Regions from separate parts of the Microbispora sp. NPDC088329 genome, predicted to be linked through region 4. Evidence: riboswitches for the same ligand, from Rfam matches in the RefSeq annotation. Region 4 holds a riboswitch; each other region holds the start of a gene.
What was found. A riboswitch is a leader RNA that binds a small molecule or an ion and turns the genes downstream of it on or off. The one in region 4 is predicted to bind cyclic di-AMP.
Positions count from the first base shown of each region.

Region 1: linked by a shared signal. The riboswitch ahead of AB0O28_RS28265 (NlpC/P60 family protein) and the one ahead of AB0O28_RS36550 (GH25 family lysozyme) in region 4 are both predicted to bind cyclic di-AMP.
Region 2: linked by a shared signal. The riboswitch ahead of AB0O28_RS08835 (CHAP domain-containing protein) and the one ahead of AB0O28_RS36550 (GH25 family lysozyme) in region 4 are both predicted to bind cyclic di-AMP.
Region 3: linked by a shared signal. The riboswitch ahead of AB0O28_RS06765 (C40 family peptidase) and the one ahead of AB0O28_RS36550 (GH25 family lysozyme) in region 4 are both predicted to bind cyclic di-AMP.

Region 1 covers NZ_JBFBIP010000018.1:3,413-6,613, reverse strand. The annotation lists gene AB0O28_RS28275 (helix-turn-helix domain-containing protein) at 1-115, shown strand, start outside; gene AB0O28_RS28270 (LuxR C-terminal-related transcriptional regulator) at 189-437, shown strand; gene AB0O28_RS28265 (NlpC/P60 family protein) at 518-1,477, opposite strand; cyclic di-AMP (ydaO/yuaA leader) riboswitch at 1,630-1,799, opposite strand; gene AB0O28_RS28260 (amino-acid N-acetyltransferase) at 2,174-2,725, shown strand; gene AB0O28_RS28255 (RDD family protein) at 2,864-3,201, shown strand, end outside.
Region 2 covers NZ_JBFBIP010000003.1:324,669-327,869, reverse strand. The annotation lists gene AB0O28_RS08840 (HAMP domain-containing sensor histidine kinase) at 1-1,008, shown strand, start outside; cyclic di-AMP (ydaO/yuaA leader) riboswitch at 1,229-1,360, shown strand; gene AB0O28_RS08835 (CHAP domain-containing protein) at 1,375-2,055, shown strand; gene AB0O28_RS08830 (hypothetical protein) at 2,301-2,765, opposite strand; gene AB0O28_RS08825 (excinuclease ABC subunit UvrA) at 2,882-3,201, opposite strand, start outside.
Region 3 covers NZ_JBFBIP010000002.1:505,255-508,455, reverse strand. The annotation lists gene AB0O28_RS06770 (NlpC/P60 family protein) at 20-982, shown strand; cyclic di-AMP (ydaO/yuaA leader) riboswitch at 1,288-1,441, shown strand; gene AB0O28_RS06765 (C40 family peptidase) at 1,516-2,088, shown strand; gene AB0O28_RS06760 (hypothetical protein) at 2,324-3,201, shown strand, end outside.
Region 4 covers NZ_JBFBIP010000031.1:27,154-30,354, reverse strand. The annotation lists gene AB0O28_RS36560 (oxygenase MpaB family protein) at 1-723, opposite strand, end outside; gene uppS (polyprenyl diphosphate synthase) at 720-1,424, opposite strand; cyclic di-AMP (ydaO/yuaA leader) riboswitch at 1,799-1,940, shown strand; gene AB0O28_RS36550 (GH25 family lysozyme) at 1,952-2,674, shown strand; gene secD (protein translocase subunit SecD) at 2,732-3,201, opposite strand, start outside.

The DNA of each region.
Region 1 (3,201 bases), on a different contig from region 4:
GGGTGAAAGTCTCATGCCGCTGCTGAAAGCGATCAAGAACTGGGCCGAGGTCCACATGGAGGATGTCGAGGCGGCCCGGGAGACGTACGACCGGCGGGCCGACTCCGCACCTTGACGACCTTCGTGGCAGGCGTTTACCGTCCCTGAAGGGTGGGCCGACGAATCATCGTCGTGGGGGAGGGCGGACGATGGGTGTTCCCGAGGTCGTCTACCGAGGTGGCAATCCCGCCTCGGACCTTGACCGTGCCGGTCTCACCGAAGAGGACCTGCTTCTCCTCGCGGAGCTGGCCAAGGGCGTGACAGCCGATCGCGTGGGCCGCAGTCTCGATGTCAGCGGTCGCACCGTGCGGCGCCGGCTGCGGGGCATCTGCGACCGGATCGGCGTCGCGACCGCGATCGAGGCCGTCGCCTGGGCGGCACGCCGTCGTCTCATCTGACCGCGTTCCGCCCCACGCCCTCGGTTCGGGACGACTCAGTCGGCGACCCGGTTCCACCCCACGCCTTCGGTTCGGACGACTCAGTCGGCGACCCGCACCGCTCCCGCGAACGGCCGCCCGGCGATCCTCGCGATGTGGATGACGTCTCCCGTGCGCGGCGCGTGGATCATGTAGCCGCCGCCGATGTAGATGCCCACGTGGTGCAGGTCGGAGTAGAAGAACACCAGGTCGCCGGGGCGAAGCTGGTCACGGGAGATGTGCGTGCCCGCCGTCCACTGGTCGCCGGTGTAGTGCGGCAGGCTGACGCCGACGGCCTGGTAGGCCGCCATGACCAGACCCGAGCAGTCGAAGGAGCCGGGCCCCTCGGCGCCCCACACGTACGGCTTGAGCTGCTGCCTGAGCGCCCAGCGTGCCGCCTGGGCCGCCTTGCCGTCGCCCACGATGGGGAACGACATCCTGCTGCGCGTCTCGCTGCCGACCGTCCGGGAGACCTGCCGGTAGAGGCTGCTCTCGGTCTTCTTGATCAACTTATTGATCTTGTCGCGCCGGGAGTCGAGGCCGGTGAGGAGTTTCTTGACCTCGGCCTGCCGGGCGGAGGCGCTCTGCCTGGCCCGCGCGGCGGCGTCCATGGCCTTGGTGACCTCCGCGACCTCCTGGCTTCCCTGCAGCTCCAGGGCGTACGTCGTGGTGGCCTGGTCCAGGTACTCCCTGGGGTCGCCGTCGCCGCCGATGAGCGCGAGCGCGCCGCTGAGCCCGTTGGTCATGTAGGAGTGCTGTGCGAGAGCGCTCGCCTTCTGCCGGCGGACCTCCAGCTCGGCCTCGCTCTTGGCGAGGTTCTTCTTGGCGAGCTCGGCGGACCGCTCGGCCGCCTTCAGACGCACGCGCTCGCCGTTGTACTGCTCGGTGAGGCTCTCGATCTCGGTGTAGAGGCTCTCGACCTGCTCTGTGAGCTCCTTGAGGCTCGGCTTCGGGTCGGCGGTGGCGCGGACCACCGGGGCGCCGAACGTGATCGCGGTGAGCGCGACGCCGACGAACGCCAACCGGCGGATTGCACCCGGACCGGCCGTGCCGGATCCGGACTGTCGGCCGCGGGCGTGCCTGCCCGCCGACCGTCCTCCACGCATGCGCAACCGAGCTCCTCTCCCACATGCGCCCCGGGGCGGGCCCGCGTCATCGGGACGGGACCGCTCGGCGGGGCGCTACTGAGCGCCTACCGGGTTAGCTGACGGGTTCGGGCCGGAGTAGCCCTACCTTGACGGATTCACCCCTTGACGATCTGAGATCGAACCGATCCTGATCCTGCAGTTGGGTCCCCGGCTCCCCTCCGCACGCGGTGCTTCGAAGACTCGGCGCCCGGCCGCCGTGAGCGTGCACGATGACCGGCATCGTCGCAGGACGATAGTGCACGGCGAGTTCTTGCTCAACCAGAACTCCGAAACCCGTCTACGTTTGACAACCGATTGATCACAACCGGGTCACGAGTTCGGCACTGGTATGTCCGCGTTCACCTGGGTTTGAGCGGATCTGAGTCTTTGTATTGGCTGCTGGGACTCTCGGGAAAAATGGGACGAACCGGAACTGCTGCCGCCGGGCGGGCGGGTCGTTCGCCCGTATCCTGGCGGCTACGCACAGTCAGGCCCTATGTCGAGTGTGGCGTTTGGGCATGACCGTTATCCATGATGCCGCTGGACGCCGACGGTGAGGGATCGCCCGTGGTCCGGCTAGGCTGGCCGCTCATGGAGCAGGTCGCCGCGCAGACGCCCACCGGAGAGGGCGCCACCGCCGTGACGGTGCGCCGGGCCAGGACGCCCGACGTCCGGGCCATCCGGCGCCTTGTCGACGCGTACTCGGGAGTCGGTCCCCGTCTGCTCAAGAAGAGCACGGTGACGCTGTACGAGGACGTCCAGGAGTTCTGGGTGGCCGAGATCGGCGGTCAGGTCGTCGGGTGCGGCGCGCTGCACGTGCTGTGGGAGGACCTGGCCGAGATCAGGACCGTGGCGGTGGATCCCGCGGCGCGCCGCGGGGGAATCGGCCATCAAATCGTCGCGGCGCTCATCGAGACCGCCAGGGACCTCGGTGTGCGGAGGGTCTTCTGCCTCACCTTCGCGGTCGAGTTCTTCGCCCGGCACGGTTTCAGGCCCATTCAGGGCACCCCGGTCTCCCCCGAGGTGTACGCGGAACTGCTCGCGTCGTACGACGAGGGCGTCGCCGAGTTCCTCGACTTGGAGCACGTCAAGCCGAACACTCTGGGGAACACCCGAATGCTGCTGCACCTCGATCGCCATTGATGAAGGCTGGTTTGTGATCTTTGACGCTGATTGTCGACCGCCGCAAAGGTGACTGTTGATACACCTGTCGCTACTTTTGGCAATATCAGCGTGTGCTACAGACGTGCGGCGCATGCGTCTTCGAAACGAGGTGACACGGTGAGCACCGGACAGCCGCCGTACCCCCAGGACGAGTCGGACGGAACGCCACCGCCGTCATCGAGCCCCGGGTACGGCACGGACAGACCAGCCCAGGACTACGACCCCGACGTCACGGTCGTCAGCTATCGCCAGCCCGGGCAGCAGACGGGCCCGCAGCAGCAGCCCGGCTATGACCCCGCCCAGGGCGGTTACGGCCAGCAGCAGGGCTACGGCCAGCAGCAGGGCTACGGCCAGCAGGACTACGGTCAGCAGCCCGGTTACGGCCAGCAGCAGTACGGTCAGCAGGGCTACGGCGCCCAGCAGGGCCAGCAGCAGTACGGCCAGTCGTCCCAGGG
Region 2 (3,201 bases), on a different contig from region 4:
ACCGGCGCGGGCGCCCCCGATGCCGTCCCCGGCGGCAGGCTGCCCGACGGCGACCTGCTCGCGCAGCGGGTGCGGACCAATGTCGAGCAGGGGGCGGCGGACGTGCTGAGCGACGTGCTCAGGTCGACGGTGATCGTCATGATCCTGGTCGGGGCCGTCGCGGTGGTGCTGGGCTACCTGGTGGCCGACCGCGCTCTGCGCCCGCTCGACCGCGTGACCGAGACCGCGCAGCGGCTGTCGGAGAGCACGCTGCACGAGCGGATCGCCCTGCGCGGCCCGCAGGACGAGGTCAAACGGCTCGCCGACACCTTCGACGCGATGCTCGACCGGCTGCACCGGGTGTTCGACGCCCAGCGCCGGTTCATCGCCAACGCCTCCCATGAGCTGCGCACCCCGCTGGCGGTCAACCGTACGGTCCTTGAGGTGTCGCTGGAGGAACCGGCCGCGTCGGAGGACCTCAAGGCGCTGGCCCGCGCGCTGCTGGGCACGAACGCGAGGTATGAGCGGCTGATCGAGGGCCTGCTCATGCTGGCCCAGTCGGAGCAGGAGGTGACCTGCCGCAGGCCGGTCGACCTGCGGCAGGTCGTCCGCACGGTGATGGAGCAGATCGACCTGCAGCCGCGACGCGGGAAGGTGGTCGTCCACGAGGACCTGCGCCCGGCGGTCGCGCAGGGTGATCCGCTCTTCCTCGAGCGCTGCCTGTTCAACCTGCTGGAGAACGCGATCAAGTACAACGTGCGCGACGGAGAGGTCTGGGTCCGGCTGCGGGAGGACGAGGCCGGGGTGAGCGTGACGGTGGAGAACACCGGGCCCCTCGTCCCGCCGTACGAGGTGGACGACATGTTCGAGCCGTTCCGCCGGCTCGGCGGCGACCGCGTGCGTTCCGCCCGGGGGGCGGGGCTGGGCCTGTCCATCGTCCGGGCCATCGCCGTGGCACACGGCGGCACGGCGGAGGCGCTGGCCCGGCCGGAAGGCGGCCTGGCGGTGACCGTGCGCCTGCCCGGGTGATCACGGGTTGCGCGCGCCACGGCGCGCCCCTGATGATCACGTGGCGCGGCCTGCTACCCACCCCGCCCGACTTGCCGCACTAAGCACCGTAAAATCTGACTTGGTCTAACTTGACCGGTTTGACCTGGTCTATTACCTTTTAGGCATCTCAGGGCGCACTTGCTCATCTCAATGGTCAAGAAGCCCTCCTCAGACCGACGCGGCCGGCCGATACCGGCCTGCCGCCCGGCCGCCGAGTCCGCGTCCGCGGAGCCGGGGACCCACCTCTCCTGGGGTGAATCGGCATGCCTGCCGTAGGGCGACTTCCAGCCCGAACCCGTCAGCTAACCCGGTAGGCGGCATGGAAGTAAGGGAGTTCGCCCCACCATGCACGTCCTCAACACCTGTATGCGCGCTGCCCTCGCGGGCGGGGCCCTCGCCGCCACCGTGCTGGTCGCGTCGCCGGCGGCGCACGCCGACAACCCGCACGCCGGCAAGGGCCCGGCGGCCTCGCAGTCCATGGCCGAGATCGCCTCCACGCTGCCCAAGATCAGCGCCGCGGACGTGCTGACCCTGGCCAGGAGCCAGGTCGGGATCAGCGAGAACGCGGCCGGCGGCGGAACCAAGTTCCAGCAGTGGTACATGTCCTCGCCCCGCGCCCGTGAGACCCTCGCCCGCGACGGAGGCACCCTGAAGGGCTACCTCAACGCCGCCTGGTGCGACATGTTCGTCTCCTGGGTCGGCGACCAGCTCGGCATCGGGCCCGTCATGGGCTCCGACGCCTACACGGTCGAGCACGCCCGCTGGTTCGCCGACCACGGCCGCTGGGGTCAGACGCCCAAGCCGGGCGCGGTGGTGTTCTTCAACTGGAACGGCAGCAAGGACATCGACGACATCGTGCATGTCGGCTTCGTCGTCAAGGACAACGGCGACGGCACCATCCGGACCATCGAGGGCAACACGGGCGACGGCGGCGCCGTCGAGACCCGCACCCGCCCCACCTCGCAGGTGGTCGGGTACGGCTACCCGATGTATCCCGCGGACGCCTCCACCACCGCCTCCGCCTGACGGGCCGGCGGTCCGGCACGGACCCCGAAGCGCGCCGGCGATCCCGGCGCGCTTCGCCGTCCACGCGAAGGACCGGAGTGCCGCCCGCTATCGCTGTGCATGCGCACGCCGCGATCCGCGACGGGTTCCCGAGCGGGGCCGTCCGGCCGGGTCGATCGGGGCAAGGATCGAGCCTCCAACAGACCCAGTGATCCTAGAAGGACAGGCGTTCCTGGTGGGGTCCGACTCGATCAAACCGGAGCGCGTCAGGTGGCCTCGCCCAACTGTTCGGCCAGCCGCTCCAGGCCGCCCCTGATGAGCCGCCCGTACTCGTCGTCGCCGAGTTCGCCGATCAAGGCCCGCGCCTGCTGGAGATGCTCACGGGCGCGGCCTGAGTCGCCCAGCTTGCGATAGCACTCACTCAGGTTCAGGTGCAAGGACGGATACAGGCCGGCCACGGAAAGTGGCACCCCGGCCTGGGCCACCCGCTCGTCGGTGACGAGATCGGCGGCGGCAAGCGCACGCAGATCCCACATCAGCTCCTGGTGCACGTCGTCCTGTACGTCGGCCATCGAGTGGGCGAGGACGCAAACATGCAGCGGGTCGCCCTGTTCACCGCCGATGTCGTCCCAGATCTGCGCGAACAGGTCGCGCGCGGCCTCACGCCGGCCCTGGTGGTGATGCAACTCCACCCCCTGACCGATCCGGGTCATCGTCGGGTCGGTGGTCATGATCATCTCCTTTTGCCGACGCAGGCGATCGCGGTCACCCTAGTGCCTGACGTGTCCTGACGACATGTTCCTGCGGGGGGCCGTCGCGGTGCCCGCGACGGCCCCGACGGCCCCGGTCAGGCGCCGACGTAGGCCGCGAGATGCTCGCCGGTGAGGGTGGAGCGGGCGGCGACGAGATCGGCCGGAGTGCCCTCGAAGACGATCCGGCCGCCGTCGTGACCGGCGCCCGGACCGAGATCGACGATCCAGTCCGCGTGCGCCATGACGGCCTGGTGATGCTCGATCACGATGACCGACTTGCCGGAGTCGACCAGCCGGTCCAGCAGGCCGAGCAGCTGCTCGACGTCGGCGAGGTGGAGGCCGGTGGTCGGCTCGTCCAGGACGTAGACACCCCCCTTGTCGCCCATGTGGGTGGCCAGCTTGAGCCGCTGCCGCT
Region 3 (3,201 bases), on a different contig from region 4:
TGATCCAAGAGGGGGCTCAGTGCGAGGGCGTGTGCCGGTGGCCGCCGGTTTGGCCACGGTGGTCCTGCTGACGCCGGTGACGGGCGCGCAGGCGGATCCGAAGCCCACGGTCGCGCAGGCCAAGGCGAAGCTGAGCAAGCTCAACAAGCAGGCCGACACACTCGTGGACCGCTACAACGCGGCCAGCGAGAAGTGGAAGAAGGCGAGGGAGAAGTACCTCGCGATCAACGGCGACTACAAGAAGCAGAACGTCCGGGTGGAGGCGCTCCGCTCCGGGCTGGTCACGATGGCCGTCAACAGCTACCAGGTCGGCGACATGGGGTCGTTGGGCGGCGTCTTCTCCGGCGGCGACCCCGACTCGATGCTCAGCGGCCTCGCGACGCTCAACCACATCTCCGCCGAGCGTGCCGGGCGGCTCAAGGAGTACGAGAGCGCCATCAAGGACCTCAAGGACCGCCGCGACCGCAGCAAGGCGCTCTACAAGGAGGCCACTGACGTCAGGGGTGAGCTCGCCGACGAGAAGGAGAAGGTCGACAAGCTCGTCAGGGAGCAGATGAAGCTCCTGCGCTCACTCGGGACGTTCAACCCCGGCAACCCCAACAGCCCCGGCGTCGTCTACACCGGGCCCGCGTCCGGCAACGCGCTCGCGGCTCTCCAGTTCGCCTACAAGCAGGTCGGCAAGCCGTACCGCTACGGGGGCACCGGACCGGACGGATGGGACTGCTCAGGGCTCGTGCAGGGCGCCTGGGCGGCGGCCGGGGTGACCCTGCCCCGGACCAGCTACGAGCAGTGGGCCTGGGGGGCGAGCCGCCGGGTCTCGCTGGACGAGCTCCAGCCGGGAGACCTGCTCTGGCATGCCGGGTACGGGCATGTCGGCATCTACGCCGGTGACGGCAAGGTCGTCCACGCTCCGCAGACCGGCGATGTTGTGAAGATTGTCACACTTGCCGAGTATCACGCGATCGGCGCCGTCCGCCCCTGACGTCCGCGACTTCTGTGCTTTTTGTGGCTGCTGTGACCGGATTCGCCGCCCGTTGCCAGGATTGTGAGCAGAGTCACATTTAGCCCTTTCGCGCTGCGGGTACGCTGCCGTTTCTTCTTGGTGACCTTCGTTATCCGATCTTTATGCGACGGGAGGGCTTTGCCGAACGCGGCGGGTCCTCGGTAGCTTCTGGGCCGCGGCGAGCACGCCTCGCCGTCGCGAGCCCGGTCCGGCCGGCCGGTCGCGCAGTCATCCACCGTCATCGGCGCCCTTCACCACTCTCCCCTTCGCGGGATCCCCCCGGCGCCGGTGGCATGCCGAGTCCGTGCAGTCAGGAGGCACGGAGCCGGGGAACCATCGACCTTCACCGAAGGTCCGGGGTGAATCGGCGCGTCGCGCGCCGTAGGGCGACTTCCCCGCCCGAACCCGTCAGCTAACCCGGTAGGCGTGAGCGGAAGACCCGAGGAGAGATCCTGTCTACCACCCCCGCTAGTCTGTCCCGTCTTGCCCGAATTGCCCTTGGAGGTGCCGCTTTGACGGCATCCGTAGGGGTCGCCGGTGCGCAGCCGGCGGCGGCCGACACGGTGACGGTCACGGTCGTCAAGACGGACACAGCGGCGAAGACCGCCGCGAAGACGACCACGAAGGCGAGCACCGGCACCACCGCTCGCAAGGCCGCCGTGAAGAAGCAGCAGACCAGGAAACGCGCCGCCAAGCGGAAGATCGGCAGGGGCGTGCTCCAGCAGGTCAAGGCCGAGCGCGCGGTCAAGGCCGCCAAGAAGCAGATCGGAGACCCCTACCGCTACGGCGCCACGGGACCGGGCGCGTTCGACTGCTCGGGCCTGGTCCAGTACGCCTGGCGCCAGGCGGGCGTACGGCTGCCGCGCACGACGTGGTCCATCCGCAGCGCGGTCAGGAAGAAGGTGTCCTGGGGTCACTTCGAGCCCGGTGACCTGATCTTCACGAGCGGCGGCGGCCACGTCGGCATGTACGTCGGGCACGGCAAGATGATCCACGCTCCGCACACCGGCACGCGGGTCCGGATCGACAAGCTGGACGCCTACCGGAGGAGCACCTTCGTCGGTGCCGTCCGTCCGGGCGTCTGACGGGCACCGGTCACCAGCCCCCTCGACCGGCGCCGTCCCTACGGCCCCGCCCACCTCGCCGAGGTGGGCGGGGCCGTGACATGTGCTGGTTAGCATGCACGGCGTGACTCCTCCATCCCCTGAAGGGGACGGTCTCCCGCCGTGTCCGGCTGAGATGTCCCCCTGCCGGATGGACCCGGCAGTCCCCTCGCCAGAGCGGACGGCTCCGCGGACGGCGACCGGCGAGGTCTCCGCGGTGCCCGGGAGCGTGGCGGCGCCTGCGCGGGCCGATCGGCGCCACGCCGCAAACCCGCCCCACAGGTTCCGTCTCCGCCGCACGGCGGCCGTCGCCGTCGCGCTGGCCGTGCTGCTGGCCGGGCCTGCCGCCGCGGCCCCGCCCGACCCGCTGCGTCCCCTGCTGACGCGTGCCCGCGCCGCCGTGCGGGAGCATCCGGACATGTGGACCGGCGCCTCCGTCGTCCGCGGCGAGCGCGTCGTCGTCGTCGGGTCGCCCGGGTCGCTGGTCGCCGGGATCGCCGCGCTGGCCGGCGAGGCGGACCGTACGGTGACGAGGGTCTGGGGAGGACACGGCCGAGGACACGAGGGCGCGGTGGTCCTCGTGCCGCGCACCGAGGAGCAGGCGGCCGTGCTGGCCTCGCCGGCGAAGGTGGACGATCTGGCGGCCGTCGCCACGGCCGGCCGGGTGATCGTGCAGCCTGCCGCGTTCGCCCGCCTGACCGCGACCGGCCGTCTGGTCGTCGTGACCCACGAGCTGACGCACGTCGCGACCGCCGGCCCCCGCGCCGTGCCGATGTGGCTCATGGAGGGCTTCGCCGACTATGTCGGCTATCTGGACAGCGGCCTGCCGGTCCGGACGATCGCCGCCGAGCTGGCCGCCGACGTGGCCGCGGGGAAGGCGGCGCTGCACGGTCTGCCGGGGCCCGCCGACTTCGCCGCCAGGCCCGCCCAGGCGTATGAGGAGGCGTGGCTGGCCTGCCGCTACATCGCCGTCCGGTTCGGCGAGCGGAGCCTGGTCGCGCTCTACCGCGCCGCGTCGCGCGAGGAGATCGGCGCGGCCCTGCGGGAAGTGCTCGGGCTGACCGCCGAAGGCCTGACCCGCGAATGGCGGACCTA
Region 4 (3,201 bases):
GGCGAGCCCCAGTCGCGCGCGGAGCGACTCGGGCAGCGACGCCACGACGACGGCGCTGGCCGTGGGCCCGGCGAGCGCCCTGCCCGCCGCCCACACGGCCGGCCGGTCCCGTAGCAGAGGGGGAGCGGGCACCTGCGCGAACAGGCGGTCGAGGATGACGTGGACCGCTTCGGTGTTCTCCAGCCGCTCTTCCACGAAGCGCGCGTAGTAGCGCCAGAACTCCCGCAGGGTGGGCGGCAGCTTGCCCCCGTAGGGGTCCATCAGGGCGAGGAACGCCCGGAACTCGGCGTACAGCCGGTCCAGGGCGGGGCCGTCGAGGGACTCGCCGCTCAGCCGGCACATCGTGACCGTGGACTCGAACAGCGTCGCCACCACCCAGGCGCGCGCCTCGGAGTCGGCGGCGTTGAACGGGCGGCCCTCCGCGTCGACACCGGTGATGCGGGCGTGCAGGCGGTTGAGCCGGGCCGCCTCCCGCTGCCGCACCTGAATGTCGGGGTCGACGATCCGCTGCGTGCTGAGCACGGTGTTGCGCAGCCGCCGCCACGGGTGCGCGACGAAAGTCGAGTTGGTGATCAACGCCGCGCCGATCTGCGGGTGCGCGGCCTCCAGGACGATGGCCCGGGTCGCCACCAGCCCCCAGCGTGCCTGCCGGGTCAACCGGTGGAGCATCGATCCCGGGCCGAGCGGATCGGCGTCGGTTCCGGCTGCTGCTGCGTCGCTCATCGACATCCCTTTCCCATAGGGGCCGGTGCCTGTACGCCGCCGTACCGGCGCTCGCGCCGCCGGTAGGCCTCCAGGCACTCCCAGAAGTGCTCGGCCCGGAAGTCGGGCCACAGCACCCGGGGGAAGACCCATTCGGCGTACGCCACCTGCCACAGCATGAAGTTGGAAATCCGCTGCTCTCCGGAGGTGCGGATGACCAGGTCCACCTCCGGCATGTCGGGGTGGGGCAGGCGACGGGCGAAACTCTCCTCGGTGACCTGCTCGGGCGGCACCCCGTCGCGGATCAGCGACCGGGCGGCCTCGATGATGTCGCGACGACCGCCGTGATCGAACGCGACCGTCAACGTCATCCGCCGGTTGTCGTGGGTCAGCGCCGTCAGGTCGGCGATGTCCCGCGCCAGCGCGGGCGGGATCCGCGGGTCTGTGACCCCGAGGAACCGGCATCGGATCCCGCGTGTGTGCAGTGACAAGGCGTGTTTGCGTATGGCGCGCCGCACCAGGCGCAGCAGGACGTCGACCTCGGGGGCCGGGCGCCGCCAGTTCTCCGTTGAGAAGGCGTACAGGCTCAACCACTCGACGCCGGCCGTGTGCGCTGCCTCGATGACGTCGATCACGGCGGCCTCCGCCGCCCGATGCCCCGCGGTGCGGGGCAGCGACCGCTGCGCGGCCCACCGGCCGTTCCCGTCCATGACACACGCCACGTGATGAGGGATGCCTCTCACACCGCCCGCCTCGAGGAGAAGCACAAGACCACTCCCGTCGTTCGTCGCGATCCCCTCCCCAGGTTCGGGAGGGAGGAGGAGGGTGATCCCTCCGGAGACGGACTCTTTCACGCAGGGCAATTGATTGACTACTTACCGTCGGTAGCCGTGATCCTTACCCCGGACTGACGGGCCCGAGGGTGCGCCGACGCCATCTCGCCGCGGCAACTCGCGCGCAGGTAAAGACGCCTTTTGTCCTGTTTACACCATTCTGGTGCGGTGTGTACCTTTAGGTGCCACGGCAATGGGTACCGGCGGTCTCCGCCTTCTCGTGTCCGTTGCCGTGTCGTTGCCCGGTCCACGCGATCAGGATGATCGCGCGGCCGCCGAATCCGCGTCCTGCGGAGCCGGGGACCCATTTCCTGGGGTGAATCGGGCGCAGCCCCCAGATGCGTCCGTAGGGCACTTCCTGCCCGAACCCGTCAGCTAACCCGGTAGGCGGCATGGAAGCAAGGAGTCAACCCCGTATGCCCACCCATCGGCTCTCCCTCGGCCGCCGGCCCTCCCGCCGGCGCCTGCGCTCCGCCCTCGCGGCGGCGACCCTCGCGGTCTCGGCCGCCTCGGCCACCGTCACGGCGGCCGTCGTCCTGTCCGCCCCGGCCTACGCCAACCCGCACACGTACGGCCAGGACGTCTCCGGCTACGAGGCCGACCACGACTGGGTGAACAGCCGCGCGCAGTTCGGCTTCATCAAGGCCACCGAGGGAACCTCGTGGACCGACTCGTCCTTCCCCCGCCACTGGCGGGAGCTGGAGAAGAAGGGCATCGTCCGCGGTGTCTACCACTACGGCCATCCCTCCAACGACCCCGTCGCCGAGGCCGACCACTTCCTCGAGGTGGTGAACGCGCAGCCGAGCAAGCCCGGTGACATCCTGGTGCTCGACCTGGAGACCACCGACGGCGAGTCGGTCGCACATGTCAACAAGTGGGCCAAGACCTGGCTGGAGTACGTGACGGCCAAGACCGGGACCAGGCCGATGTTCTACAGCGGCTGGAACTTCGCGAACGAGTACGGCGGCGGCCTCGGCCAGTACCCGCTGTGGGTGGCCCACTACAGCAAGGCCCCGGGCGACATCACGCCGCCCGCCGACTGGAAGTCCTGGGCGATCCATCAGTACACCGACTCGCCCATCGACCAGAACGTCTCCGCGCTGACGCCCGCTGAGCTGCGCGCACTCGGCCGGCGCTGATCCGGCGCTGATCCGCTCTCGTGGCCCCGGGCACGTCCCGGGGCCACGACTCGCGGCTCAGACGACCGCGCCCGATCCGTCACGAGTGACGGGCCTGCGGCGCGGGGCGGCGGGAGCGGGCGGCGGCTGCGAGCTGCGCCTCTCCAGCGCGATCGCCACCGGCCCGGCCACGAACGACGACGACAGCGTGCCGACGACGATGCCGATCAGCAGGGCGACGGCGAAGTCGCGCAGCGAGTCGCCGCCGAACACCGCCAGCGCCGCCAGGATGAACAGCGCCCCGAGCCCGGTGTTGACGGTGCGCGGCACGGTCTGCAGGATCGCGGCGTTCACCACCCGGTGGAACGGCTCCCCGCGCCGCACCGGCCACAGCTCGCGCACCCGGTCGAAGAGCACGACCTTGTCGTTGACCGAATAGCCGATGATCGTGAGCATCGCGGCCAGGAAGACGCCGTCGATCGGCTTGCCGAGCCAGGCGAACGCGCCGACGACGACGGCCGCGTCCACGAACAGCGCCGCCACGGCCG